Regions from separate parts of the Bradyrhizobium sp. S3.7.6 genome, predicted to be linked through region 1. Evidence: predicted binding sites of a transcription regulator. Region 1 holds the regulator's gene; the other holds the start of a gene.
The links. The regulator LexA, encoded in region 1, represses DNA repair genes until DNA is damaged. The targets are predictions, from matches to a motif close to TGTTCNNNNTGTGTTCNG.
Positions count from the first base shown of each region.

Region 1 (14,632 bases):
GGCCCGTCGGCATTGAAAACCATATGGCCGAGCTCAACCGGCTGCGGGGCATCGGCCTCCAGCGGATCGTCCATCCAGGCGCCGGCAACGCCCTGGCCGACGAAGACGAAGAGATGTGCGCCACTGAAGGGATAGTCCTGCGTACGGCAGCGGTGAAACGTGGCGTGTGCGACGACCGAATTGGTGAACTCGACCGGCACGCCGGCAAACATTCCGCCGAGCATGTCGCCGATGCGTTCGACGTCGCACGGAATGATCGGATTGCCCGCGGCGCTCAGGCGGCCGAGGCCGGGAATGGTGATGCCGATCTGCGCAAGACTGATGCGGCGGCGGCGCGTCCAGTCGCGCAGCAAGGTGAGGGCTTCGCGGAACACCCGGCCGACGGTCTCGACGGTCGGCTTCTTCAGCAACGGAACACGCTCGGTGTAGTGCATTTCGCCCGACATGCCGCCAACGCCCACGCTGAGCCACTGGCCGGTCAGCTCGAGGGCCGCAAGCGCCACGGAACCATCGAGCGACACGAGGCCTGTCGGACCGCCGACATAAGGGGCAGGGCGCCGGACTTCCTCGATCAGGCCTTCGGCTTTCAGGTCAAACAGGATGCGCGACAGGCTCGCCTCGGACAGCCGCACGGCCTTGGCCAGCGGCGGCCGGAACGAGCCGCCGGACTGGAGCAAGTGAGTCAAAATGGCAGCGCGCGTCTGCCGCCGACTTCTCGGCTGCTCCGGCATTTCCATCCCTGTCGTCATTCTTACTTAGTGTAAGAATTTGCGCGCGGAGCGTTTCGACTGTCAAGCGATTGCGGACGCGATGAGTCGACTTGTTGTTGTGCGTGGCAGCAAGATGAGGCGAAGAACCGGTCAGGCTTTCGGTGCGGTGCCTTCGGCCCACTCCGGTAATTCAGCCTTCGGGTCGTACCAGTTGGCGGCGTCCGATCGCCAGATGTGCACCTCGGGCCGTTCTGCGATCGGTGTGTCGAGGCAGCCCATCCGCAGCAGAACCGTGTTCCTGCCCTCGCGCGAGGCGACGATGTGCGATCCGCATTGCGAGCAGAAATAGCGGGTTTTGCCGGGCGAGGATTCGAAGCCGCGCAGCAAATCTTCGCCCTTGGTCCAGCGGAAGCGGTCGCGCGGGACGTTGGTGACGGTGGAGAAGGCCGATCCGTGCGTCTTCCGGCAGGTCTGGCAATGGCAGTGCATGATGGTGCCCGGGGTCGCATCGACCTCGTAGGCAACGCCTCCGCAGAGGCAGCTTCCGCTCAGCATCAGGTTCTCCATATCGTAGGGTGGGCAAAGCGCAGCGTGCCCACCGTTTCTGGCTCGGTCTCGGAGAGGTGGTGGGCACGCTGCGCTTTGCCCACCCTACGGCGTCCTCCAAAACAAAAACGGCGCCATCGCAGGATGGCGCCGTTTCCAAAAGCCGCAATGGCGGATCTTACTTGCGATCCTTGATCGCGACGTAGTCGCGGCGGGTGACGCCGGTGTAGAGCTGGCGCGGACGGCCGATCTTCTGCTGCGGGTCCTCGATCATCTCGCTCCACTGGCTGATCCAGCCGACAGTGCGGGCGACCGCGAACAGCACGGTGAACATCGAGACCGGGAAGCCCATCGCCTTCAGCGTGATGCCCGAATAGAAGTCGACGTTCGGGTAGAGCTTGCGGTCGATGAAGTACTGGTCGCTGAGCGCGATCTTCTCGAGCTCGAGCGCCACCTTCAGCATCGGATCGTCGCCATGGCCAGTCTCCTTGAGAACGGCATGACACATCTTCTGCATGATCTTGGCGCGCGGATCGTAGTTCTTGTAGACGCGGTGTCCGAAGCCCATCAGGCGGACTTCGCTGTTCTTGTCCTTCACCTTGGCGATGAATTCCGGAATCTTGTCGACCGAGCCGATCTCGGCGAGCATCGCGAGCGCGGCTTCGTTGGCGCCGCCATGCGCCGGGCCCCAGAGGCAGGCGATGCCGGCGGCGATGCAGGCGAACGGGTTGGCGCCGGAGGAGCCGGCGATGCGCACCGTCGAGGTCGAGGCGTTCTGCTCGTGGTCGGCGTGCAGGATGAAGATCTTGTCCAGCGCGTCAGCGAGCACCGGATTGATCTTGTACTCCTCGCACGGCACGGCGAAGCACATGTGCAGGAAGTTCTCGGCGAACTTCAGCGAGTTCTTCGGATACACGAAGGGCTGGCCGATCGTGTATTTGTAGGCCATGGCCGCCAGCGTCGGGATCTTGGCGATCATGCGCATCGACGCGATCATGCGCTGCTTCGGATCGTTGATGTCGGTGGAGTCGTGGTAGAACGCGGCGAGCGCGCCGACGGAGGCCACCATCACCGCCATCGGATGGGCGTCGCGGCGGAAGCCCTGGAAGAAGCGGGCCATCTGCTCGTGCACCATCGTGTGATGGATCACGCGGTCGTCGAAATCCTTCTTCTGCGCGGCGGTCGGCAGGTTCCCGTAGAGCAGGAGATAGCAGGTCTCGAGGAAGTCGCCGTTCTCGGCGAGCTGCTCGATCGGATAGCCGCGGTATTCCAGCACGCCCGCGTCACCGTCGATATAGGTGATCTTGGACTCGCAGCTTGCGGTCGAGGTGAAGCCGGGATCGTAGGTGAACAGCCCGGACTGGGCGTAGAGCTTGCCGATATCGACGACATCAGGCCCGACGCTGCCGCTGTGGATCGGGAGATCGTAGTTCTTGTTTCCGACCGTCAGCGTGGCGGTCTTATTGCTTGCTTTTGCGTCCATCAGAGGTCCCCGATGTGTGGTGAAACGGGCCGGACCCGGAAGGCCCCAATGACTTGGTGGGGCAGGCCGGATATTCCAGAAGGTACGGGTGAGATGGGTATATTATTGCTGTGTGCGCTGCAAGATCGCCGCACGCATGGTCGACTTACGTCGTAGCCTGGTCCTTGGCCTAGTCCTTGGCCTGGTCCTTAAGCCGGCCCAGGCTTTCCTGGCGTCCCAGCACGTCCAAAACCTCAAATATACCAGGCGATGTCGACCGTCCCGTCAGCGCCGCCCGCAGCGGCTGGGCGACGGCGCCGAGCTTGAGACTATTTTCCTCGGCAAAGGCGCGCAGCGCGGCCTCCGCATTCGCCGCACTCCACGTCTCGACTTTCTCCAGCGCGGAATGAAGCTGGCCGATTAGCTTGCGGTTCTCGGGCGTCAGCAGCGCTGCCGCCTTGGGATCGAGCTCCAGCGGCCGGTCGGCGAAGATGAAACAGGCGCTGTCGATCAACTCGATCAGCGTCTTGGCGCGCTCCTTCAGGGCCGGCATGGCCTTGAGAAGCTGCGCCCGCGTCGCGTCGTTTAACTTGGCCTTAAGCTCGTTGCGGCTGGGCACGACGTGGTCGAGCACATCCTCGAACATCTTCACGAGTGATTGATCGTCGGCGTGGCGGATGTAGTGGCCGTTGAGGTTTTCGAGCTTGGCGAAATCGAAGCGGGCGGCGGCGCGGCCGACGCTGGCGAGGTCGAACGCGGCGATCATCTCCTCGGTCGAAAAGATCTCCTGGTCGCCATGGCTCCAGCCGAGCCGGACGAGATAATTGCGGAGCGCGGCCGGGAGGTACCCCATGGCGCGGTAAGCATCGACGCCGAGCGCGCCGTGGCGCTTCGACAGTTTCGAGCCGTCCGGGCCATGGATCAGGGGGATGTGAGACATGCTCGGCAGCGCCCAGCCCATGGCGTCGTAGATCTGCTTCTGGCGGGCGGCGTTGATCAAATGGTCGTCGCCGCGGATGACATGGGTGACGCCCATGTCGTGGTCATCCACGACCACTGCGAGCATGTAGGTCGGATTGCCATCGCCGCGCAGCAGGACGAGGTCGTCGAGGTTCTCGTTCTGCCAGACCACACGGCCCTGGACCTGGTCCTCGATCACGGTCTCGCCGGTCTGCGGCGCGCGCAGGCGGATGGTGGGCTTGACGTCGGAAGGCGCTGTTGCCGGGTCACGGTCGCGCCATAGGCCGTCATAGAGGCGGGTGCGGCCCTCGCTGCGCGCCTTCTCGCGCATGGCGGTGAGCTCCTCTGCGGTCGCGTAGCAGCGATAGGCCTTGCCGTCGGCGAGCAGCTGCTCGGCGACCTCGCGGTGACGCGCGGCGCGGCTGAACTGGTAGATGACGTCGCCATCCCAGCCGAGCTCCAGCCATTTGAGGCCGTCGAGGATGGCGCCGATCGCAGCCTCTGTGGAGCGCTCCCGGTCGGTGTCCTCGATCCGGAGCAGCATCTTGCCGCCGTGCTTCTTCGCATAGAGCCAGTTGAACAGCGCCGTGCGGGCGCCCCCGATATGGAGGAAGCCGGTCGGCGAGGGAGCAAAGCGGGTGACGACGGAATCGGTCATTCTTGGCAGGGCCTATGCATTGGAGGCGGTGGTATATAACAGGACCGGAGCATAACTAAAGCCCGGCAGTGGACCGCTAAGCTCTTGGCTCAGCCAAGCGAATTTGGCAGAAGGGCCGCTGATTTCCCTACAGGATTTTCGTAATGACAGAACCGGTGGCGAACGAGGTTGGGCGCGATTTCATTCGTGACATCATCCAGGCCGACCTCGATCAGGGCAAATACCAGGAGATCGTGACCCGGTTCCCGCCGGAGCCGAACGGCTACCTGCATATCGGCCACGCCAAGTCGATCGCGCTCAATTTCGGCATCGCCCAGGAGTTTCCGGGCCGCTGCCATCTGCGCTTCGACGACACCAACCCGGTCAAGGAAGAGCAGGAATACATCGATTCCATCCAGGCCGACGTGCACTGGCTCGGCTTCGATTGGGGCAAGAACCTGTTCTTCGCCTCGGATTATTTCGACCGTCTGTACGAATGGGCGGAGAAGCTGATCCGCGACGGGCTCGCCTATGTCGACGACCAGACCCAGGAGGAGATTCGCCTAGCGCGCGGCACGCTGACCGAGCCCGGCAAGAACTCGCCGTTCCGCGACCGCAGCGTGGACGAGAATCTCGACCTGTTCCGCCGCATGAAGGCCGGTGAATTCCCGAACGGCGCGCGCGTGCTGCGGGCCAAGATCGACATGTCCGCGGGCAACATCAACCTGCGCGACCCCGTGCTGTACCGCATCCTGCATGCGCAACATCCGCGCACCGGCACAAAGTGGTCGATTTATCCGAGCTACGATTATGCGCACGGCCAGTCGGACGCGATCGAGGGCATCACGCACTCGATCTGCACGCTGGAGTTCGAGGACCATCGGCCGCTCTACGACTGGTTCATCGAAAAGCTGCCGGTGCCGTCCAAGCCGCACCAGTACGAAATGGCGCGGCTCAATTTGACCTACACGCTGCTGTCCAAGCGCGTGCTGACCCAGCTCGTCCGCGACGGCCATGTCGCCGGATGGGACGATCCGCGCATGCCGACTGTAGCGGGGATGCGCCGCCGCGGCGTGCCGCCGGCGGCCTTGCGCGAATTCGTCAAGCGCATCGGCGTTGCCAAGGCCAACAGCGTCGTCGATGTCGGCATGCTGGAGTTCTGCATCCGCGAGGAGCTGAACCGCACGTCGCAGCGGCGCATGGGCGTGCTGCGACCGCTCAAGGTGGTCATCGAGAACTATCCGGAAGGGCAGACTGAAGAGCTCGAGGCGATCAACCATCCCGACGATCCCTCGGCCGGCACGCGCAAGATCACGTTCGGCCGCGAGCTCTATATCGAGCAGGACGACTTCATGGAGAATCCGCCCAAGAAGTTCTTCCGCCTGTCGCCGGGCAACGAGGTGCGGCTGCGCTACGCCTATTTCGTCAAGTGCACCGGCGTGATCAAGAACGACGCGGGCGAAGTGGTGGAGCTGCGCTGCACCTACGATCCCGCGACCAAGGGCGGCAACGCGCCCGACGGCCGCAAGGTCAAGGCGACCATGCACTGGCTGCCGGCGGCGAATTCGGTGCCGGCGGAGATCCGCATCTACAACCAGTTGTTCTCCAACCCGAGCCCGGACGCCTCGAACTTCGCGGCCGATCTCAATCCGCAGTCGCTGGAGATTCTCTCCAATGCGCGGATCGAGGCATCGGTTGCGGAGAGCAATTCGACCGAGCCGATGCAGTTCGAGCGTCAGGGCTATTTCGTGCGCGACAAGGACTCGAGGCCGGGCAAGCCGGTGTTTTCGCGCACCATTGGCCTGCGCGATACGTTCGCGAAGGAAGTCGCCAAGGGCTGAGGGGATTGGGCCTATGAGCAGTGAAGCCGACGCGATCGTTTCCGCCATCATCGCGAAATGGTGCGCCGGCTTCGCGACACTCGATGCGGCCGCGCTGTCGTCGCTCTACGCGAAGAACGCGTTCTTCTTCGGCTCGAATCCAAGACTCTATCGGGGCAGGGACGGCGTCGCCGACTACTTCAACGGCCTGCCGCGCTGGCGCCAGCCGAGCGCGGCCTTTTCCGACGTGAATGCGGGACAGGCCGGTCCTGATCTCATCAATATGGGCGCGACCATCACGTTCGACCTCGCCGGCGAGCGGGACGATCTCGTCGTCAAGATGAGCTGGGTCATCATCCGCGAGGACGGCGACTGGAAGATCGTCAATCATCACGCCTCGGCGCGCGCGCCGTTGATCTAGCCGTCGCGCTACTCCGCCTCTGTCGTCATTCCGGGATGGCCCGAAGGGCCAGGTCCGGAATCCATAACCCCGGCCTGTGGTTATGGATTCCGGGCTCGCGCCAAGTGGCGCGCCCCGGAATGGCGATAGCAACGAACGCTGCCCCCGCGCGTTGGGGTGGGTCCAACAAGGAACCCACCATGCAGAACATCGCAGAGCATATGGAAGTCATCGGCGCCGATGGTGTCCACATCGGCACGGTCGACAAGGTCGAGGGCCATCGCATCAAGCTGACCAAGAAGGACAGCGGCGAGGGCAGCCACAAGGGCCACCATCACTTCATCGACAAGGGCCTCGTCGCCGGTGTCGAGGGCAACAAGGTTCGGCTCTCAGCCAAGGCGGACGTCGCCGTGACGATGGAAGAGGAAAAGTAGGGGGACCTTCGCTCCGTTCCTGATTCGTACCGCTATTCGCGCAGCCGCACGTTCCGGTAGCCTCCAGGCCTGTCGCGTATCGTAGGGTGCAGGGAATGGCGGAGCCGGGCCGGCCAGTTCGGTCCCAGGGGATCGCGGGGACTTGGATTGCGGGGACTTGGCCCGTCGGCCGAGCTGCATCCGCGGGCGGCCTCGCGCCGGCTGGGTTCGATGTCTGGACGTCGCTGGCCGGGACCCTGAGCGAATGGGCGCGCGCCGAGGCCGGCGCCGGGCGATTGTTGCCGTGGGTGCCGGTCGCGTTCGGCGGCGGTATCGCACTCTATTTTGCCGTCGATCATGAACCGGTGCTGTGGGTCGTTGCTGCGACGGCCATCGTGCTCATGCTTGGCGCGTTGCTGTTGCGTCGGAGCCGGTTGTTTGCTCCGGCGATCATGATCGCGGCGGTGGCGGCCGGTTTTGCCATGGCGACCTGGAAGACGGCGCGGATCGCGCACACGGTGCTGGCAAAGCCGCTCTATTCCGTCTCGCTGTCGGGCTTCGTCGAGACCCGCGACATCCGTGAGCGCACCGACCGCTTCGTGCTGCGTGTCACCGCGATGGAGGCGCAGCGCAGCGACGTCAAGCTCGAGCGCGTGCGCCTCTCCGTGCGCAAGGGGACTGCGCCCGAGGTCGGCAGCTTCGTGCAGTTGAAGGCGCGGCTGTTGCCGCCGTTGTCGCCGGTGCGCCCCGGCAGCTATGACTTTTCGCGCGACATGTTCTTCCAGGGCATCGGCGCCTCCGGCTTCGTGATGGGTACGATTGCGGCATCGGTGCCGCCGGATGCCGGTGGCTTGCGGCTGCGTTATGCCGCCTTCATGCAGGGTCTGCGCGATGCGATAGACGCGCGCATCCGAGCCACGCTCGAGGGCGACAACCGGGCGATTGCGACCGCGCTGCTCACGGGCCGGCGCGATGCGATTACCACGCCCGTCAACGACGCCATGTTCATCTCGGGGCTCGGACATGTGCTCTCGATCTCCGGCTATCACATGGCGGTCGTCGCCGGCGTGGTCTTCTTCGCGGTGCGCGCGCTGCTGGCGTTGATCCCTGGAATGGCGGCCGGCTTTGCCATCAAGAAATGGTCGGCGGCCGCGGCGCTGGTCGCAGCCGCGTTCTATCTGCTGCTGTCGGGCGCGGAGGTCGCGACGCAACGCTCGTTCTTCATGACGGCGGTGGTGCTGATCGCGGTCATGGTCGATCGCCGTGCCATCACCTTCCGCACGCTGGCGGTGGCCGCGCTGATCGTGCTCGCGGTCGCACCGGAAGCACTTGTGCATCCGAGTTTTCAAATGTCCTTCGCCGCGACGCTCGGACTGGTGGCGCTGGTGCAGATCGGCATGCCGAACCTGTTTGCGTCGCCCGATCATTCCGCGACCGCGCGGATTGCAATGTGGGGCGGGCGCGAAATCGCGATGCTGTTCCTGGCCTCGCTGATTGCGGGGCTCGCGACCACGCCCTATGCCGCCTTCCATTTTCACCGCGTGACGCCGTTCGGCGTGCTCGCCAACCTCGGGGCGATGCCGGTGGTCTCGGCCCTGGTGATGCCCGCGGGCCTGTTGGGCTTGATTGCAGCGCCGTTCGGACTCGATGGTCCGTTCTGGTGGCTGATGGGGATCGGCATCGACTGGATGGTTGCGGTGTCGCGCTGGGTGGCCGCTTTGCCGGGCGCGGTCGGCCGCATCTCGGCTTTCGGCATAGCACCGCTGATCGCGGCAAGCTTGGGAATCATCGTGATGGGCTTGTTGCGCACGCCGTTGCGCTGGGCCGGCGCGGTGGTGTTGTTGGCCGCGATCCTCTGGGGACTGTGCGCGCGCCAGCCCGATATCCTGATCGCCGGTGACGGCCAGAGCGTCGCGGTGCGGGGCAGGGATGGGCACCTGCATCTCATCAGGTCGAGCAAGGACAGTTTTCTTCTGAAGGAATGGCTCGCCGCCGACGCCGATCCGCGCGACGCCGGCAGTGCCTCACTGGCCGCCGGCGTGTCGTGCGACGAAGCCGGCTGCGTGACGCCGCTCGCCGACGGGCGCCTGGTCGCGCTGGCCTTGCGCATCGATTCACTGGCTGACGATTGCAGCCGTGCCGCGCTGGTGGTGACGGCGCGGCCGGCGCCGCCGGATTGCGCGGCGATGGTTGTCGGCCGTCAGCGTCTCGCAAGGCAAGGCGCGCTGGCGCTGACGCGAAGCGGCGACGGTTTTGCGGTTCAGGCGGCGAAGACGAGGGGGACAGACCGTCCGTGGTCGCCGGCGGCGGCCGGCGAGGCGGATTTCAGCGCGAGCCTTGCGCCGCAGGCGGCGGCTCCCCGCAACCGCGACGCGACGCCATCGGAAGCCGACCTGCAGGCCGAGGATTGAGCGGACGGGTTACAGATACCAGGCCAGCACGGCGTCGAGCCTGGCGTTGCCGATCACCGGAAGGACGACCATCTGGCTCAGCCCAGAGGCGCTGGCCTGCAAGGCCGCGACCGAGACGTCACGCGCGAGATCGTCGTTGAGTGCGGGCATGCCGGTGGCCCAGGCCCCGCCGATGCTGCCTTCGCCTTTGGCGATGGATTTCGTCGCATAGAGCGCGGCGAGGTCGGTCTGCGCGCTGCAATCGCCGGCGCGGAAGACCAGCGCCGAACGGGCCTCGTCCGGGACCCAGATCTCGAAGCGTCGCGCAATCGGGGTCGCCTGCGCGGAGAGAAATGTCAGCACCCAGGTCTGATCGGTGCCGGTCCGGTAGGGAACGCCGACGCCGAGATTGATTCCGACCTTGGCGGCGTCCTCCCAGCGCAGAAAACTCCTGGCATCGTGCAGGTCCTTGATGATCAGCGGCAGGCCGGCTTTCCAGATGCGGCCGGGAAGGCCGAAGCCGCGCGGAAATCTGGTGTGGCGGGAGTTGAATTCGAACATGTCGGCGGTGCCGTAATAGCCGTCGACGAGCCCCATCTCGTGGGAGGTTTCGGCATCGTTGTGCCAGAGTTCGATCGCGCCGACATGGGCCTCGTCGTCGCCGCAGAACAGCACCATGACGGCTTGCAGGAATTCGCCTGAAAACACCGGCACCGCCACGCCGCAGGTCAGCCCGGCGGCGATGGCCTGATCGGTCCGCTTGAAATAGGAATCGGTGAATCTAGTGAGGATCACGGGGTGGCCGCCGGCCCAGGCCTTGCCGGGAAGTCCCTCGTCATATCCGAAGTGCAGATCCTCGCTCACGTCCCTAAACGCGGACAACCCTTCGCCGTAGAGGCCGCCGCCGAATTCCAGCCGCATGCGCGTGCGGTCAGGCACCCAGAGTTCAACGACGCGAATGAAGGTCTTCATCGAACGTGCCCGCCGTCTCAAGCCGCACCAAGCATCGGCCATTTGGCTGCGGAACGGACGTTCAAAATTCAGGCAGGACAGCGCAAACTTCGTGCGGTGGGAGACGCCACGGCTTGGTCCGCCCGATGGAGTTTCGCGGGACACAAACGACACCATCTCGCCGGCCTCGGCCGGCGATGGCGATTTCAATCCTGGCCCGACCTGTCGGCCGGGAATGGCTGCATCAGCCGATCGGCAGGCGGGTGATGGTTGTCCGGCTGTCGGTGATGGTCTGCGGCTTGTGCTCGCGCTCGCCGAGCGGCTGGGTCACCGGTAGCTGCAGCACGGTCGCACGCTGGCCTTCGACCAGCTGCGTCACCAGCACGGATTTGCCGTCGGGGAATTCGATCGCATCATGATGGCGATCGGGAATGTGCGGATCGATCTTGCCGAACTTGCCGACGCGCGAATTGACGGTGCGCGTCCAGATCCAGCGATTGTCGTAGCGGACGTTGTCGGCGAAGGCGAGCTCCGTCCCCGGGAGCAGGCAGACCGCGACGGTCGGATCGGCCGCGGAGGCAAAGCCGCGCGTCGAGGTGCCGCGGAAGGTTGTCGTGACGATCGTCTCGCCGACTTCGGCGGGACGCGACGCGACGGCATGCAGGCTGTAGTCACACATCGGGTGCTCCTCATGCAGGGATAGCGACCCACGTCTCTTAATCGAGGCGCAGGCCTCTATCAGAGTGGAAATACCAAACGTTCTGCCGGGTTGTAGGCAAATCTACGGCTCGCCGCCGCAGGCCGCAATCACATTAACTTTCCCGAATCCACCAGGAACAAAGCCCGCCCCTTTGCATTCTGCAGGCGCGTGTCAGCGCCCCGCAGGCGCCGACCAGCCGGAATACTGCCAGCCCGGCCGCGACGGTTGGTCGACGGCGTCGAGGGCCTTGCGGACTTGCTCGCTAACGGCGGTGTCCTTGCGGACATGGGGCCGCGATTGCGCGGCTAAGGTTTGTACGTCCAAGGCTTGCGACGCTGATGCTGCGATCAGCGGCGCCACAGCAATTGTGCTCAGAACGATCCGGCGCATGACTTCTCCTCGAACCTGAAGGCCGCGAAGCAGAGCTGCTTCGTGCGGCGTGCCGAGGATTTACCGCTGGAGGAGGGGCCGGATAATCTGCGCGAAACCAGAAAGACTATCCAGCGGAAGCGGACAATCGTCCGCTCCAATCTCGGATCGGCGATGCCGATCCAAAGCGCGCGGGGCGCCAAATAACCGATACCGGCACGTCCGGTATCAATACTTCCGGTACAGCCCGATCAGCTTGCCCTGGATCTTCACCCGGTTGGGCGGCAGAATGCGGACCTCATAGGCCGCATTGGCGGGCTCGAGCGCGATCGAGGCGCCGCGGCGGCGGAAGCGCTTGAGCGTCGCCTCCTCGTCGTCGATCAGCGCCACCACGATATCGCCGGTATCGGCGCTCTCGTTGCGCTGGATCAGCGCCATGTCGCCGTCGAGAATGCCGGCCTCGACCATGGAATCGCCGCGCACTTCGAGCGCGTAATGTTCGCCCGAGCCGAGCATGTCAGGCGGTACGCTGATGGTGTGGCTGCGGGTCTGCAAGGCCTCGATCGGCGTACCGGCCGCGATGCGGCCCATCACGGGGACCGCGACGGGGCGCTCGCCCTCGTCCGCCGGCGGGCTCGAAGTCGTGCGGATCTTGCCGAGATTGCCTTCGATGACGCTCGGCGTGAAGCCGCGGCGGCTGCCGGCAGCGGCCTGAAGCTCGGGCAGCTTGATCACCTCGATGGCGCGGGCCCGGTTGGGCAGGCGCCGGATGAAGCCGCGCTCCTCGAGCGCAGTGATCAGGCGATGGATGCCCGATTTCGAGCGCAGGTCGAGCGCGTCCTTCATCTCATCGAAGGAGGGCGGCACGCCGCTTTCCTTCAGCCGTTCGCTGATGAACCGCAGGAGCTCGTATTGTTTGCGCGTTAACATCTCGACCAAAATCCCCCGGTTGATGTCGTTCGATTCCGAGACGCTGAATTCAGCAGTAAGCCGCTACATTCCCGAAACAAATCATGAACGGACACTATATGTTCGATACATGTTCCGCAACTGCTTAATTTACCGTGAACGCGACAAAGTTCGCGGAACGCACGCGAACGAAGCGCTCAGACGGGCAGCCGCAAGACCTCGCAAGGCGTGCCGGCTTCGGCCTTCGACGCGAATGGCGCGCGCACGAGAAGTGCCTGTGCCGCAGCGAGATTCGCAAGCAGCGAGGAATCCTGGTGATTGACCGGAAGGGCGACGAGCGTGCCGTCATCGCGCAGCTCGAGGCGTGCGCGCAGGTAATCCTCGCGCTGGTCGTTGGCGCCGACATCGCGGCCGAGCACCGCGCGTTCGCGGCGGTGATGAATCATCGAACGGCCCGAAAGCGCGCGAATCAACGGCACCATGAACAGGAAGCCGCAAACGTAGGATGACACGGGATTGCCGGGCAGGCCGATCACGCGCATCGCGCCGAGCCGCCCGTTCATCATCGGCTTGCCCGGCCGCATCGCGATCTTCCAGAACGCCATCGAGATACCTTCGTCCCTCAGCGCCTGCTGGACCAGATCGTGGTCCCCGACCGACGCGCCGCCGGTCGTGATCAGGATGTCGGCGCCGCTCTCCCGCGCGCGGCCGATGCCGGCCGTGGTGGCCTCCAGCGTATCGGCGGCAACGCCGAGGTCGATGGTATCGGCGCCCTCGCTGCGGGCGAGCGCGTGCAGGGCGTAGCCGTTGGAATAGACGATCTGGCCGTGGCCCGGCGTCGTACCCGGCATCACCAGCTCGTCGCCGGTCGCGAGGATCGCGACCTTCGGGCGTCGCCGGACTGGCAATTGCGGGTAATTCATGCCGGCGGCGAGCGCGAGGTCGCGCTCGGTGAGCCGGGCTCCCTTGCGCAGCAGCACGTCGCCTTCCGAGAAGTCGACGCCGGCGGGGCGGATGTGCCGCCCCGTTACGGCGGCTTCCTTGATGGTGATGCGCTTGCCGTCCGCGATCGTGTCCTCCTGGATCACGACCGCATCAGCGCCATCGGGAACGACACCGCCGGTGAAGATACGCACGGCCTCGCCGGCGCCGATCGATCCCGCAAACGGGCGGCCCGCCGCGACCTCGCCGATCAGGGTGAGCTGGGATTCGATCTTCGCCGCATCGACCGCGCGCACCGCATAGCCGTCCATTGCCGACATCGCCTGCGGCGGCTGCGTGCGCCGCGCGGCGACGTCGCGCGCGAGCACGCGGTGGAAGGCTGCGTCGAGCGCGATCATCTCTTCAGGCAGCGGCTCTGCGCCCGCCAGCACCGCAGCGAGCGCGTCGGAAACCGGCATCAGGGCCACGGGTGAAAACTCCTGCTGGGCCCGTTCGGGCAAATCGGCGGCGAGAGTTCTAGCCGAGTGCAGGCGCAGAGGCAAAACAGTGGCCGCGCAGGATGATTTATCCTGCGTCATCCGCTCTGCGATGAAGGGTGAGCATCAAGTCCGCCGCGGCATGATCCAGAAGGCGAGACAGACCGGTACGAGGATGGCCATGGCGAGGACGAGAAAGACGAGAGCCACGGCCAGCATCGGTCAGCCCCCCGGCTGCTTGTACGGACTGACGTCCGGCGCTGCGGGGCCCTGATCCCTGTCAGGCAGCGGGTCGGCCTGGGATTTCAGGTCGGCGGCCTTGCTGATCAGCTTGGCGGAAAGCTCAGAATCCGATGTGGTCCTGGCGAATTTCATCAGCAGAGAGGCCTGCTTGGTGAGGTAGGTTTTGCCCAACACGACGATAAGCCCGATGTAGAATTCCCAACGGACTCATGAGTCCTGAGAGGGGCAATCGTTCCGGGAACTCCGTATAAAAATGCACAAAGGGTTTTGGTTCCTCGCCCCCAGGCAAAATAGTTCCATTCGCGGCCCGTCGGCTTGCCGGCCAGAGATCAGATTCCGAGCGCCTTGAGGGCGTTCCCGACGTCGCGGGGCGAGGTCACGTGGACCGTGGTCAGGCCGCGCGACCGCGCTCCTTCGATGTTCTCGGCAAGATCGTCGAAGAACACGATACGGTTCGCGGGCACGCCGATCGCCGCCACGACATGGTCGAAGGCCTCCACATCGGGTTTGCGCAGGCCGATGCTGGACGACAGATACAGCTCGCGGAAATGGCCGAGCAGGGCGGCATATTCCTTCGAGAAGTGGTCCACATGCGGCCGGTTGGTGTTGGAGAAGGCGTAGAGCGGCAACTGCTTGGCCGCACGCGGCAGCAGCTCGGCGATATCGGGCATCTCGCCGGCGAAGATCGCGTTCCAGCCCTCCAG
Region 1 is NZ_JBSSEQ010000001.1:4,753,778-4,768,409, forward strand. It holds gene ACVJ5M_RS22980 (ROK family transcriptional regulator) at 1-737, opposite strand, end outside; gene ACVJ5M_RS22985 (GFA family protein) at 861-1,265, opposite strand; gene gltA (citrate synthase) at 1,435-2,739, opposite strand; gene gltX (glutamate--tRNA ligase) at 2,909-4,336, opposite strand; gene ACVJ5M_RS23000 (glutamine--tRNA ligase/YqeY domain fusion protein) at 4,480-6,156, shown strand; gene ACVJ5M_RS23005 (nuclear transport factor 2 family protein) at 6,170-6,556, shown strand; gene ACVJ5M_RS23010 (DUF2171 domain-containing protein) at 6,736-6,969, shown strand; gene ACVJ5M_RS23015 (ComEC/Rec2 family competence protein) at 7,065-9,359, shown strand; gene ACVJ5M_RS23020 (GAF domain-containing protein) at 9,369-10,310, opposite strand; gene ACVJ5M_RS23025 (hypothetical protein) at 10,534-10,968, opposite strand; gene ACVJ5M_RS23030 (hypothetical protein) at 11,161-11,379, opposite strand; gene lexA (transcriptional repressor LexA) at 11,587-12,288, opposite strand; gene ACVJ5M_RS23040 (molybdopterin molybdotransferase MoeA) at 12,465-13,676, opposite strand; gene ACVJ5M_RS23045 (hypothetical protein) at 13,908-14,102, opposite strand; gene ACVJ5M_RS23050 (HAD family hydrolase) at 14,258-14,632, opposite strand, start outside.

Region 2 (14,632 bases), 4.5 Mb from region 1:
GATCGGATTTTCGCGCACCCTTTGTTTCGGTTCCGGCAGGATTTCATAGAAAGGCGCTGCCGGGCGGGCCCTGTCAAGACTCGATTGCCTCAGAGATGTGCGGGGCCTCGAAGATAGGCAGGGAGCCTATCGGCTTGACGCATTCGGAGGCGAATTGCGGCGTCTGTGCTTCGCGGCAAAAATGCCGCGGCGATGCGCTACAGCACCGGCCGGCGGGCGCGTCGGCTCGAGCTATTTTCGCGAGAAAATTGATAGGTTTCGGCGGTTCGCTTTAAAAATGCGAACGGCGCCCTGTCGGCGCCGTTCGCCGAAGACGGCGAGAGCTCGGTGCGGATCGACCGACCCTATTCTGCGGCCTTTTCCGTTCCCTTGGCACGAACGGTCGCGAGGCGCGTCAGCGCGTCGCGGACGCCCGCGCCATAGGCGGGATCGGCCTTGGCGCAGTTGGCGATGTGCCGTTCCTGGATCGGGATGGCAGCGGCGCCGACAGCACGCGCCGTGTTGTCGAACAAGGCCTGCCGCTGGGCTGCGTTCATCTTGCGAAAGAGGTCGCCGGGCTGCCGATAGTGATCGTCGTCGATGCGGTGATCCCAATGTGCGGCTGCACCATCGATCTCGAGCGGCGGCTCGTTGAGATCGGGCTGGTCCGTCCACTCGCCACCGCTGTTCGGGAAATAGGTCGGCGTCCTCCCGAGATTGCCGTCGGTCCGCATTGCGCCATCGCGATGGTAGCTGTGATACGGGCATTTCGGCGCGTTGACCGGGATCAGATGATGGTTGACGCCGAGGCGATAGCGCGCCGCGTCCCCGTAGGAGAACAGCCTCGCCTGCAGCATCTTGTCGGGCGAGAAGCCGATGCCGGGAACGACATGGGCCGGCGAGAAGGATGCCTGTTCGACCTCGGCGAAGACGTTTTCCGGATTGCGGTTCAGCTCGAAATAGCCGACCTCGATCAGTGGAAAGTCCGCCTTCGGCCAGATCTTGGTCAGGTCGAACGGGTTGAAGGCAAACGCCTTGGCCTGATCGTCGGTCATGGTCTGCAAGAACATCGTCCAGCGCGGGAAATCGCCGCATTCGATGCTCTCGAACAGGTCGCGCTGGTGAGTCTCGCGGTCCTTGCCGATGAGGGCTTCGGCCTCGGCGTCGGTCAGGTTTTCGATGCCCTGCTGCGTCCGGAAGTGAAACTTCACCCAGGTCCGCTCGTTGGCGGCATTGATGAAGCTGTAGGTATGGCTGCCGAAGCCATGCATGTGCCTGAAGCTTCTGGGAAGGCCGCGCTCGCTCATCACGATGGTGACCTGGTGCAGAGCCTCCGGCAACAACGTCCAGAAATCCCAATTGTTGTCGGCGCTGCGCATTCCGGTTCGGGGATCGCGCTTGATCGCATGATTGAGGTCGGGAAAGCGCAAGGGATCGCGGAAGAAGAACACGGGCGTGTTGTTGCCCACCATGTCCCAATTGCCTTCCTCGGTGTAGAACTTCAGCGCAAAGCCGCGGATGTCGCGTTCGGCGTCGGCTGCGCCGCGCTCGCCGGCCACCGTCGAGATGCGCGCGAACATCGGCGTGACCTTGCCGATCTCCGAGAAGATCCTGGCCTTGCTGTAGCGGGAGATGTCATGGGTGACCGTGAAGGTCCCGAAGGCGCCGGATCCCTTGGCGTGCATGCGTCGCTCGGGAATCACCTCGCGATCGAAGTGAGCCAGCTTCTCGATCAGCCAGACATCCTGCAACAATGCGGGCCCGCGGCGGCCCGCGGTCATGATGTTGAGGTTATCGCTGACGGGCGCGCCCGTCGCATGGGTCAAACGTTTCGGCTCATCGGCCATGGGATGCTCCTGAATATGGGGTCATTGGCTATTGCGGCCCGCGTGCGAAATCTCAGGCTCGCATGGGTCCACAGCAGTCGATTTCGAGATCGCACTGTCCTTGCGCGAACGCCGGTCAGCCGTGCCAATGCGAGTTGCGGATGACGCTGCAGAAATTGCCGCGATGGAAATGCGGCTCCTTGTCGGCGATGACGTCGGCCTTGACGTTGCCGAACGTCGTATCGGGCCGATGCTTGATGCCGTCGTAGAAGGCCTGGATGATGTCTTCCTTGAAGTGCGGCGTGCGCGGAAACGCCTTCACGACCGCCTCGCGCTCCGCGTCGGAATATTCGTCGTAGGTGAGCCCGAGCACGTCCATCTCGACGCCCGCGGTCACCAGCGCGACGACGGGGTGCATGTGCTGGGGAACGCCCGGCGTGGTGTGCAGGGCGATCGCGGTCCAGACCGTGTAGGCGTCGGCTTCCGAAATGCCGTGGCTGCGCAGGAAGTCGCGCGCGGCGTGCGCGCCGTCGACCTCGAACCGCTCGTGCTGGCTGCCATGGCCCGGCATCAGGCCGATGTCGTGAAACATGGCGCCGGCGTAAAGCAGCTCGCGGTCGAATGTCAGCCCGCGGCGGACGCCGGCCATCGTGCCGAACTGGTAGACGCGGCTGGAATGGTTGAAGAGCAAATCCGTTTCGGTGTCGCGGATGTATTCGGTGATGGCACGCGCCAGCTTGCTGTCGGGAATGACGGCGGCCTCGGTGATTTCTGACATGAGCAGCTCCTGAAATTTTGGATCGCGTTTACTGTAAATCCGAGCTACGTTGTCTTAAATCAACGTAACACGTCAAAAACGGACAAATCCGGATCGAGGCGGACATGGGCGCAAAGCCGAAACCAAGGACGGTTGTGATCGTGGCACTGCCAGGCGTGCAGCTGCTCGATGTCGCAGGGCCGCTCGATGTGTTCGCTGAGGCGAACAACCAGGCCGGCTATCCCGCCTATGCCTTGTTCGTGGCGGGCGCGGAGCCGGGGCCGATCCGCAGTTCCTCAGGTATCCAGCTGATGCCCGACCGAATCGTCGACCGCGACTTCCAGGAGCCGATCGACACCTTGCTGGTGGCGGGATGCCCGAACGCGGCCGAAGTCCCGGCGGATGGGAGCGTGATCGACTGGCTGCGGCGGCGGGCTTCGCGGACCCGCAGATTCGGCTCGGTGTGCAGCGGGGCCTTCTTCCTTGCCGCCGCCGGTCTCCTTGATGGCAGGCGGGTCACGACGCATTGGGCGGTCGCAGACATGCTGGCCAGCAAATTCCCGTCGGTCACCGTGGACAAGGATGCCATCTACGTCACCGACGGCAAGCTCCGCACGGCCGCCGGCGTGACCGCAGGGCTCGATCTGGCGCTGGCACTGGTCGAGGAAGATCTCGGGCGCGATACGGCCATGAAGGTCGCAAGCCAGCTCGTGATGTTCTTCAAGCGTCCGGGTGGGCAGATGCAGTTCACCCGCAAGGGCGAGGCTGTTCCCGCCGGCCGCGCCGCGCTGCAGGAGCTGCAGCGCTGGGTCGCCGCCAATCCCGGGCTCGACCACAGCGTTGCGAGCCTGGCGACGCGCATGGAGCTCAGCCCGAGGCACTTTGCACGGCTGTTCCGCGCCGAGGTGGGCGTCACGCCTGCGACCTGGGTCGAGGAAGCCCGCGTCAATGCGGCGAGGCGGCTGCTCGAGTTTGGCAATGAAGCCCCGAAGCAGGTCGCGCTTCATTGTGGCTTCGCGGACGCCGATACGCTGCGTCGCGCGTTCAATCGTCACGTCGGCGTGACGCCCGCCGAGTATCGCAAGCGGTTTGCGCGAATCACGGAGGTTCCAGCTCGCCAGCACTGAGCCGGCTTCCGCGTCCAAATGGGCCGGCGGGGGCCGCCCAGCGGGGTGTGCGGGACCCACGGATACCCGCTTGCTTTCCCGACCTTTTGGCCCCAAATAGGGACCGGGAGATTGGCGGTGGACGAGCCACTCGCCAACCGGGTCAGGTCCGGAAGGAAGCAGCCCTAACGAGGTCCGGATCGGGTCGCTCGTCAGTCTCCTACCTGTTTTTCCGAGCGAATTGCGCCGGCGGGCTTCCCGCCAGCGCGCTCCTTTCCGCAAAAGCCGGGCGAAAGACATTCCATTGCGGATCGACCGATGACCGACGCTGGCGCCCCTCCCAACCCCGACAGCGCCGGCCAGGCCACCACGCCCTACCGGGTGCTGGCGCGCAAATACCGGCCCTCCAGCTTTGACGACCTGATCGGCCAGGAGGCTGTGGTCCGCACCGTCTCGAACGCGTTCGAGACCGGGCGCATTCCGCAGGCCTGGATCCTCACCGGCGTCCGCGGCGTCGGCAAGACCACCACCGCGCGTATTCTGGCCCGTGCGCTCAACTATGAGATGCCGGATGGATCGGTGAAGGGCCCGACCATCCACATGCCGACGTTAGGGGTGCATTGCCAGGCGATCATGGAAAGCCGGCACATGGACGTGCTGGAGATGGACGCGGCCTCGCACACCGGCGTCGACGACGTCCGCCAGATCAATGACAGCGTGCGCTACGCGCCGGCCAGCGCCCGCTACAAGGTCTACATTATCGACGAAGTCCACATGCTGTCGACGGCGGCGTTCAACGCCTTCCTGAAGACGCTGGAGGAACCGCCGGAGCACGCCAAATTCGTGTTCGCGACCACCGAGATCCGCAAGGTTCCGGTCACCGTGCTGTCGCGCTGCCAGCGTTTTGACCTGCGCCGGGGTCGAGGCCGACGTGCTGATGAAGCACCTCGCCAATATCGCGGCCAAGGAGAACGTCGAGATCGAGCCCGAGGCGCTCGGCATCATCGCGCGCGCCGCGGAAGGCTCGGTGCGCGACTCTCTGTCGCTGCTCGACCAGGCGATCGCGCACGCGGCGGGCACCGTGAAGGCGGATGCGGTCAGGCAGATGCTGGGGCTCGCCGATCGCACCCGCGTCATAGACCTCTTCGATTCGCTGGCGCGCGGCGACATCGCTGCCGCTTTCAAGGAGTTCCGCGACCAGTACGACGTCGGCGCCGATCCGATCGTCGTGCTGTCGGACCTTGCCGAGTTCGTCAATTTCGTCACCCGCGTGAAGATCGTGCCGGCGACCGCCGACAACGTCGCCTATGGCGAGACCGAGCGCGTGCGCGCGCGGGATTTTGCCTCGAAGATCTCGATGCGCGTACTGTCGCGGATGTGGCAGATGCTGCTCAAGGGCATCACCGAGGTGCAGGCCGCGACGCGCCCGGCAGCGGCCGCCGAGATGGTGCTGGTGCGCATCGCCTATGTCGCCGACCTGCCGACGCCGGACGAAGCGCTCAGGATGCTGGAGCAGAACGGCGGCGGCTCGCCGGTCGTGGGCGGCGAAAGCGCCGCGCGCAGCGGCACGCCGGGTGCGCCGGTGGCCTCCGCGGCGCCGATTGCTTCGGCTGCACCCATGCGCGCACCGACCTCGTCACCGTCCGCGTTCGGCGGCGGCGCCGCCCGGCCGCAGATGGCGGCGCCCGCGCCGGATCCGCAAGGGGCCGCGCCCCAGCTGCGCATCACGAGCTTCACCCAGCTCGTCGCAGTCGCCGGGCAGAAGCGCGATCTCATGACCAAGGCCGCGCTCGAAGGCGACATGCGCCTCGTTCGTTTCGAGGAGGGCCGGCTGGAAGTCGCGCTCGAGCCCAACGCCTCCAAAACCATGATCTCCGAGCTCGCGCGAAAATTCGAGCTCTGGACCGGCCGGCGCTGGACCGTGATCGTCTCCAACGAGCAGGGCCAGCCGACGCTGCGTTCGGTGAACCACGCGGCGAAGCAGGAACATGCGCGCTCCGCCGAAGCCGATCCGCGCGTGCAGGAGGTGCTGTCGCTTTTTCCCGGTGCGAAGGTCGTCGAGGTCCGCAGGCTTGCCCCCGAGGCGCCGGAAACCAATATGAATGCGGACTATGGCAGTGACGATCCGCCCGATGGTTCCGACGGCGACGATCTCTAGAGCATGATCCGGACCCGAAGGGCCGCGTAGCGCAAAGTGTGAAGCGGTTTTCCGATTAGATCAGGCTCAAACCAAAAGTTAAGGCGCGATGACGAGTCATCGCGCCAACCAAGGACAGCACCGATGGTCGATATTTTCGGCATGATGAAGCAGGCGCAGCAGCTGCAATCCAAGATGCAGGAGATGCAGGATCAGCTCTCCAACGTCGAGGTCGAAGGCATCTCCGGCGGCGGTCTCGTCGCCGTGCGCATGACCGCGAAGATGGACGTGAAGGGCATCAAGATCGATCCTTCGCTGATGAAGCCGGAAGAGCGCGAGGTGCTCGAGGACCTGCTCGTCACCGCCCTCGGCGATGCCCGCCGCAAGGCCGAGACGGCCGTGCAGGAGAAGATGCAGGCGCTCACGGGCGGGCTCAGCCTGCCGCCGGGTATGTTCGGCCAATAAGATGGGTTCGGTTGCAGGTCCCGAAATCGAGCGGCTGGTCCAGCTCCTCGCACGGCTGCCGGGCTTGGGCCCGCGCTCCGCGCGGCGTGCGGCGCTGCATCTGATCAAGAAGCGCGAAGCGCTGATGATGCCGCTGTCCTCGGCCCTGCAGGTCGCGCTCGACAAGGTCCAGGTCTGCAAGACCTGCGGCAACATCGACACGCAAAATCCCTGCACGGTCTGTACCGATCCGAAGCGCGATGATGCAATCATCGTCGTCGTCGCCGATGTCGCCGATCTCTGGGCGCTGGAACGGGCCAATGCGACCCAGGGGCGCTATCATGTGCTCGGCGCGACCTTGTCGCCGCTCGACGGCGTCGGGCCGCAGGACCTCACCATCGACGCGCTGGTGGCGCGCGCGCATGCTGCCGAGGTGCATGAGATCATCCTGGCGCTGAACGCGACGGTCGACGGCCAGACCACGGCGCACTACATCACCGACCTGCTTCAGGACGCCAACGTAAAAGTAACCCGCCTGGCCCATGGTGTGCCGGTCGGTGGCGAGCTTGATTATCTCGACGAAGGTACGCTATCGGCCGCGATGCGGCAGCGGACCCTGTTCTAGCCATCCAGACTTACGGAACGGACGACATGACGAAACTTTTCGCCACACGATCGGCTTTGGTCGCGACGATGATAATGCTGGCGACCCCGGCCATCTCCGCGCAGCAGGACGACGGGGCGCCGCCGCCGCCGAAGCCCGGCAAGCCGATCAGTGCCGGCGAGGTGCTCTCGGGCGAATTGAACGCAATGAAGGTGCGCGACATCAAAAATGCCGGCAAGCGGATTGCGATGTACCAGATCACCTCGGAGCCGCGTCGACTGCCGGCGCCGAACGGGCTGTGCAATCTCGAGACCGGTCCTGAGACGTTCCAGCTCGTCACTTCGAGCGACGCGCAGGCCACGCAGCTGAAATCCTTCGTCGGCAAGGCGATCTCGGTCAAGGTCGACGAAGTCGCCTGCGCCAGCGATCCCGGCCAGATGAGCGAAGCCGTGATCACGAAGTGGAGCCTGATCAAGAAGCAGTAGGGGGCGCGGCTCCAGCCGAGCTACCGTAGGGTGGGCAAAGGCGCAAAGCGCCGTGCCCACCATTCTCCCGGCGACGATTCAGGTGGTGGGCACGCTTCGCTTTGCCCACCCTACGGCATCGCGGGCGTGGCGCGTGCCGAGTTTAAACCCTCACCGGCCCCAGCGCCTCAAAGTGCCCGCGCTTCTGCAGCCAGGCCAGTAGCACCAGGCTCGGGATCGCCACCAGCACGCAGATCACGAAGAACAGCGGCCAGCCCGTCGTGTCCGCCACGAAGCCCGCACTCGCTGACAGATATGTGCGCCCGACCGCGGCGAGCGCGGTGAGCAGCGCGTATTGCGTCGCCGTGTGCAGCGGATTCTGACACAGCGCGGAGAGATAGGCGACGAAGATCACGGTGCCGATGGCGCTGGTAAAGTTCTCGCAGGTGATGGCAAAGGCCAGCGCCCATTGGCTGGTGCCGACGAATGCCAGCCAGGAGAAGGAGAGATTGGCGAGCGCCTGCACCACGCCGCCGATCCACAGGCTGGTCGCGAGCGAATAGCGCCGCGCGAGGAAGCCGCCGGCAAAGCCGCCGATCAGCGTTGCCGCGAGACCAACGCCCTTCACGATCGCCGCATAATCGTTGCGGGAAAAGCCGAGGTCGATCACGAACGGCGCGGTCATGGTGCCGGAGAAGGCGTCGGTGAACTTGAACAGCACGACGAAGGCGAGCGCGGCGAGCGCATCCTTGCGCGACAGGAATTCCGAGAAGGCTCCGATCGCCGCGTGCAGCACGCGCGCGAACGCCGTCTCGGTTTGTGTCGCGGCTTCCGCCCGCACCGATTGCTCGGGCTCTGTCGCGGCCAGCGCGGTGATCGTGCCGATCAGCACCATCGCCGCCATCACCACGTAGCCCCACATCCAGGCCGACGCGCGCGGAATGCCGGTGCCCTCGAAGCCGGACACGATGAACAGCGCGCCCGCGGTCGAAACCAGCATGCCGATGCGGTAGGCCGCGACGTAGGAAGCCATTCCGGCAGCCTGCTCGCTCTCCGGCAGGCTCTCGACGCGGAACGCGTCGACCACGATGTCCTGCGTCGAGGACGTCGTCGCGACCAGCAGCGCGCCGAGCGCGACGTAGAACGGCGAGCGCGCGGGATCGGTAAGCGCCAGCAGCAGGATCGCGATGATCAGCAGCAATTGCGAGAACAGCAGCCAACCGCGCCGCCGCCCGAACGCGCGAGTGAACAGCGGCACATGCAGCGCATCCACCAGCGGCGCCCACAGGAATTTCAGCGTGTAGGGCGTGCCGACCAGCGCAAACAGCCCGATGGTCTTGAGGTCGACCCCGGCCTCGCGCATCCACACCAGCAGCGTCGAGCCCGACAGCGCCAGCGGCAGCCCGGACGAGAAGCCGAGGAACAGCACGATCAGCACCCGCGGTTGCAGGTACACGGCCAGGCCATCGCGCCAGGACGTGGGGGCCGTGTCGGGGCTGGCAGGGGAGGTCGCGTCGGGTGCGGTCATGGGGAGGTGTTAGCAGATTCTGGCTGCCACAAGTGAGGTGTCGTCGCCCGGTCAAGCCGGGCGACGACAGTGTGCCTCAAAACTCACTCCCCCGCCTGGAGCTTCCTCGGGAACAGCTCCGCGGCACCGGTTGCCACCAGATGCGGCCCCTCCGGCGCATCGGTCTTGCTGAAATCGAGCTCCTCGATTCGCCCGGCGCGCTTCTCGATCTTGTCGGCGGAGATCAGCACCTGCCGCACGTCCTCGTTGGCGTCGGCAAAATGCTTCTGCAATTTCAGCACGCGGTCGCGCAGGCGTCCCAAATCGTCGCCGAGCTTGATCACCTCGGTGCGGATCTGGTCGGCGGCGTCGCGCATGCGCGCGTCTTTCATGATCTGCTGCATCACCTGGATCGCGAGCATCAGCAGCGAAGGCGACACCAGCACGACGCGGGCGCGATAGGCCTTCTGGATCACGTCGTCGAAACCGTCATGGATCTCGGCGTAGACCGATTCCGACGGCACGAACATCAGCGCCATCTCCTGGGTCTCGCCGGCGACGAGATATTTGTCGGCAATGTCGCTGACATGCTTCATCACGTCGCCGCGCAGCCGCTGCGTGGCGATGCGCTTCTCCTCGTCGGTGCGGGCGTCGTGCAGCGCGGTCATCGCCTCCAGCGGAAATTTTGCGTCGATGCAGAGCGGGCGCTGGTCGGGCAGGAACACCACGCAGTCCGGCCGCTTTCCCGTCGAGAGCGTGAACTGGAACTCGTAGGCGCCCTTCGGCAAGCCGTCCTGGACGATCGCCTCCATCCTTGCCTGGCCGAAGGCGCCGCGCGACTGCTTGTTGGCGAGCACGTCGCGCAGGGTCGTCACCTGCGTGGTGAGGTCGGTGAGGTTCTTGTGCGCGTTGTCGATGATGCCGAGCCGCTCGTGCAGGGCGCGCAGGCTCTCCATGGTGTTGCGGGTCGAGTGTTCCATGGATTGGCCGACCCGATGGGTCACCGAATCCAGCCGCTCGTTGACCGCGCGCGCCATGTCAGCCTGGCGGCCGGCCAGCGCCTGGGTCATGGCGTCGGCTCGGCCGGCAGCCTCGCTCTGGGCGTGCAGCACCTGGCTGAGGCGCTCCTCGAGCTCGTCCGCGCGGATGGCATTGGCCATGGCGAGTTCCGCGCCGCGCCGCCCGGATCGCGCGATCACGACCGCGATCACCAGCAGCAGGATGACGACGAGGGCGCCGAAGCCGATCAGCGCATCGATCGTGCGGACCGGCCAGTCGCCAGCCAGGAAAATGATCTCGTTCATGGCGGCCCTTGTAGCCGATTCGACACCCTCCGCGAACGAATAGCGAACGCTTATGGTTAATAGCCCCCTAATTTTTATGGTTAACGAAACCTGAAGTTTTATGGTTAGCGGAGGGTTAACGGAGTTCCTCGCCGCATTGACCGCATCCGGCATGCGGCTTAAATCGCGGCCATGGCCCTCAGAGAAATCATCATCCTGCCCGACAAGCAGCTGCGTCTGGTCTCCAAGCCGATCGAGAAGGTCACGACGGAGATCCGCAAGCTTGCTGACGACATGTTCGAGACCATGTACGACGCGCCCGGCATCGGGCTCGCGGCGATCCAGATCGCGCAGCCCTTGCGGCTGATCACCATGGACCTCGCCAAGCCTGACCCGGACGGCGAGACAAAGCCGGAGCCGCGTGTCTTCATCAACCCTGAAATCATCGCATCCTCCGAGGATCTGTCGGTCTACGAGGAAGGCTGCCTCTCGATTCCCGAATATTACGAGGAGGTCGAAAGGCCCGCGAAGGTGCGGGTGCGCTTCACCGACCTCGACGGCAAGGTGCACGAGGAGGACGCCGAAGGCCTCTACGCCACCTGCATCCAGCACGAGATCGACCATCTCAACGGCGTGCTGTTCGTCGACTATCTGTCAAAACTCAAGCGCGACCGCGTGATCAAGAAGTTCGAGAAAGCCGCCAAGCGCGCGGAGTAGCCACGTCCTCCGCCGTCATGCCCGGCCTTGTGCCGGGCATCCACGTTCTTTGCCGCCGCGAGCAGCGAGAACGTGGATGGCCGGGACAAGCCCGGCCATGACGAGTAACTTGCTCGTTCCCGAGGATTGTCTCGTCATATGTCTCTCCGCCTGATCTTCATGGGTACGCCCGATTTCTCCGTGCCGACGCTGCTCGAGCTGGTCTCGCACGGCCACGAGATCGCGGCGGTCTATACCCGCGCGCCCAAGCCCGGCGGACGGCGCGGCCTGCAATTGCAGCCGACTCCGGTCGAGGAAGCCGCGCGAAAGCTCGGCGTGCCCGTGCTGACGCCGAAGTCGTTGAAGCCGCCCGAAGCGCTCGACGAGTTTCGTGCCTTTGATGCGGATGCCGCCGTCGTCGTCGCCTACGGCATGATCCTGCCGCAGGCGATCCTCGATGCGCCAAAGCTCGGCTGTTACAATCTGCACGCTTCGCTGCTGCCGCGCTGGCGCGGCGCCGCGCCGATCAACCGCGCGATCATGGAAGGCGATGCGGAGAGCGGCGTCATGGTGATGAAGATGGATGTCGGTCTCGACACCGGTGACGTCGCCATGGCCGAGCGCATCGCGATTCCCGACAACATGACCGCGGTCGATCTGCATGACCGCCTCTCCCGGATCGGTGCCGATCTGATGGTGCGCGCGATGGCCGCGCTCGCCCGCGGCGGGCTCCAGCTCAAGAAGCAGAGCGAGGATGGCGTCACCTACGCCGCCAAGATCGACAAGGCCGAAGCGCGGATCGACTGGTCCAGGCCGGCGCGCGCTGTGCTGCGCCACATCCACGGCCTGTCGCCGTTTCCCGGCGCCTGGGCAGAGCTTGAGAATGCGCGCGTAAAAATCCTGCGCTGCGAGCTGGCGAAGGGCTCCGGTGCACCCGGAGAGGTGCTCGACGACCAGCTCACGATTGCCTGCGGTGAGGGCGCGATCCGCATCCTCGAGCTTCAGCGCGAGGGCAAGGCGCGGATGCAGGCCACGGACTTCCTGCGCGGCGTGCCTGTGAAGCCGCCGATGCGGCTGGCCTGATGCCCCGCTACAAGCTCACCATCGAATATGACGGCGCGCCGTTCTTCGGCTGGCAGGTGCAGGACACGCTGCCTTCCGTGCAGGGCGCGCTCGAAGCGGCGGTGAAGGCGATGACCGGCGCGGATCTGCGCGTGCACGGTGCGGGCCGCACCGATGCCGGCGTGCATGCGCGCGGCCAGGTCGCGCATGTCGACATCGACAAGCAGTTTCCGCCGGGCCGGTTTCGCGACGGACTGAACGCGCATCTGCGCCCGCATCCGATCGCGGTGCTGGAGGCCGAGATCGTCCTTGACACCTTCGAGGCACGCTTCTCGGCCGTGAAGCGGCACTACCGCTACCGTGTCGTCAACACCCGCGCCAATCTCGCGCTTGATATCGGTCACGCCTGGCGCGTGCCGCGCCGGCTCGATGCCGATGCGATGCATGCGGCGGCACAACGCCTGCTTGGCAAGCACGATTTCACGACGTTTCGCGACACCGAGTGCCAGGCCAAGTCGCCGGAGAAAACGCTCGACCAGCTCGACGTGCACCGCGACGGCCGCGAGATCACGATTCTCACCTCGGCGCGCTCGTTCCTGCACAGCCAGGTGCGCTCGATGGTGGGATCGCTGGTCTGGGTCGGCGAGGGCCGCTGGACCGCGGACGATCTCACCGCAGCGCTCGAAGCCCGCAACCGCGCGGCGTGCGGCATCGTCGCGCCGCCTGACGGGCTGTATCTGATGAAGGTGGATTACTAGCGCCCGCTGCCGCCACAGACGTCATGGCCGGGCTTGTCCCGGCCATCCACGTGCGCCAACATGCAACCATGCATGGTGGATGGGTCTACATCCTGGCGAGCGCGCCAAACGGCATTTTGTATGTCGGTGTGAGGAGCGACATTATTCGCCGCATCTATGAGCATCGAAACGGACTCGTTCCCGGCTTCACCAAGAAGTACGGCGTCAAGCTGCTGGTCTATTTCGAGCGCTATGAGGATATCCAAACCGCTATCCAGCGCGAGCACAACATCAAGCATTGGTCGCGGACGTGGAAGGTGAGGTTGATCCTCAGGGATAATCCCGAATGGAAGGATCTGTACGAGACGATTGTTCAATAAGTCGTGCCGAGCTCTCGCCACATCGTCATGGCCGGGCTCGTCCCGGCCATCCACGATCTTTCTTGTCAGGAGCGCCGAAGAACGTGGATGCCCGGGACAAGCCCGGGCATGACGGCGGTGGGTTGGGCGGCGATTAGCGCCCTACCCAAAATACCGCGCCAAAATCCCCCGATACACCTGCGTCAGCTTCTCCAGATCCACCACCGGCACGCGCTCGTCGACTTGGTGCATGGTCTGGCCGACCAGGCCGAACTCGATCACCGGGCAATAGCTCGAGATGAAGCGCGCGTCCGAGGTGCCGCCTGAGGTCGATAGTTCCGGCTTGCGCCCCGTCACCTCTTCGATCGCCGACACCGCAAGATCGGTGAACGGGCCGGGCTTGGTCACGAACACATTCGAGTTCGAGGGCTCCCAGACGATGCGAGCCTTGATGCGGTTGCCGCAGGCTTTCGTCAGGCGCGTCTCGACCAGCTCGCGCAAGGATGCCTGGGTGTGGTTGTCATTGTAGCGGATGTTGAATTTTGCGCGCGCCTCGCCGGGGATGACGTTGTTGGCCTTGTTGCCGACGTCCACCGAGGTGAATTCGAGATTGGAGGCCTGGAACTGCGCACTGCCATGGTCGAGCGGCTCGTCACTGATCGCCACGATCAGCCGCGAAATGTCAGGCACCGGATTGGCGGCGCGGTGCGGGTAGGCGACATGGCCTTGCACGCCGTCGACGAACAGCGTGCCCGATTGCGAGCCGCGCCGGCCGACCTTGATGGTGTCGCCGAGCGTCTCGACATTGGAGGGCTCGCCGAGCACGCAATGGTCGAATTTTTCGCCGCGCTCCGCGGCCCATTTCAACAGCTTGATGGTGCCGTTGACCGAGACGTCTTCCTCGTCGCCCGTGATCAGGAACGAGATCGAGCCCTTTCCATCGGCGCGCGGCGCGCCGCCATTGGCGGCGAGATGCTCGAGCACGGCTGCCACCGAGCAGGCGATGCCGCCCTTCATGTCGACCGCGCCGCGGCCGTGCAAAAAGCCGTCCTTCACCTCGCCCGAGAATGCGCCGACGCTCCAGGCGTTCTCGTCGCCGGGCGGCACCACGTCGGTGTGGCCGGCGAAGGTGATGTGCGGGCCCTCAGTGCCGATCCGCGCATAGAGATTGTCGACGTCGGCTGTGCCTGCTTCGCTGAAGGTCACGCGGTGGCAAGTGAAGCCGGCAGCGTTGAGGGCTTTCTCAAGCACGCCCAGCGCACCGGCATCGGCCGGGGTTACCGAGGGGCAGCGGATGAGATCGCGGGCAATCGAGAGAGCATCGGTCATGCGCCCCGCTTAACATGCATGCCGCCGGGTGGGCTAGCGCTGGGCGGCACCAATTCGAGCTCGCTTTGCTGGTCCCAGCTTTTTGCAGGGGACGAGCCGTCCTCGGTCTTGGCCAATGGATCAGGACCGAACCGGTTATCGCCGACGCTGCCTGATACGATGAACATCTCGACAAACCCCCACAGCCACGGGATGGACGCGACCAGCCAGAACGGAAGCATCCAGGTGGAGTTCGGCAGCAGGTCCGAGAACTGGTTGTACAGGCCGGGCAGGAAGAAGAACGGAACGAGCCACCAGCCACTCCTGTCGCGATCATGCAGCCGCTTGATCGCCGTCGCGAGA
Region 2 is NZ_JBSSEQ010000001.1:256,956-271,587, reverse strand. It holds gene ACVJ5M_RS01375 (catalase) at 345-1,826, opposite strand; gene ACVJ5M_RS01370 (HD domain-containing protein) at 1,942-2,583, opposite strand; gene ACVJ5M_RS01365 (GlxA family transcriptional regulator) at 2,688-3,689, shown strand; RNA gene ffs (signal recognition particle sRNA small type) at 3,796-3,892, shown strand; partial or broken gene ACVJ5M_RS01355 (DNA polymerase III subunit gamma/tau) at 3,987-5,826, shown strand; gene ACVJ5M_RS01350 (YbaB/EbfC family nucleoid-associated protein) at 5,950-6,270, shown strand; gene recR (recombination mediator RecR) at 6,272-6,874, shown strand; gene ACVJ5M_RS01340 (hypothetical protein) at 6,901-7,338, shown strand; gene ACVJ5M_RS01335 (AmpG family muropeptide MFS transporter) at 7,481-8,845, opposite strand; gene ACVJ5M_RS01330 (DNA recombination protein RmuC) at 8,929-10,128, opposite strand; gene def (peptide deformylase) at 10,300-10,824, shown strand; gene fmt (methionyl-tRNA formyltransferase) at 10,963-11,886, shown strand; gene truA (tRNA pseudouridine(38-40) synthase TruA) at 11,886-12,623, shown strand; gene ACVJ5M_RS01310 (GIY-YIG nuclease family protein) at 12,647-12,982, shown strand; gene dapE (succinyl-diaminopimelate desuccinylase) at 13,124-14,290, opposite strand; gene ACVJ5M_RS01300 (DUF805 domain-containing protein) at 14,287-14,632, opposite strand, start outside.
Region 2: ACVJ5M_RS01330 (DNA recombination protein RmuC) is a predicted target of LexA. The motif match lies at 10,160-10,177, and genes of this name have one in related genera.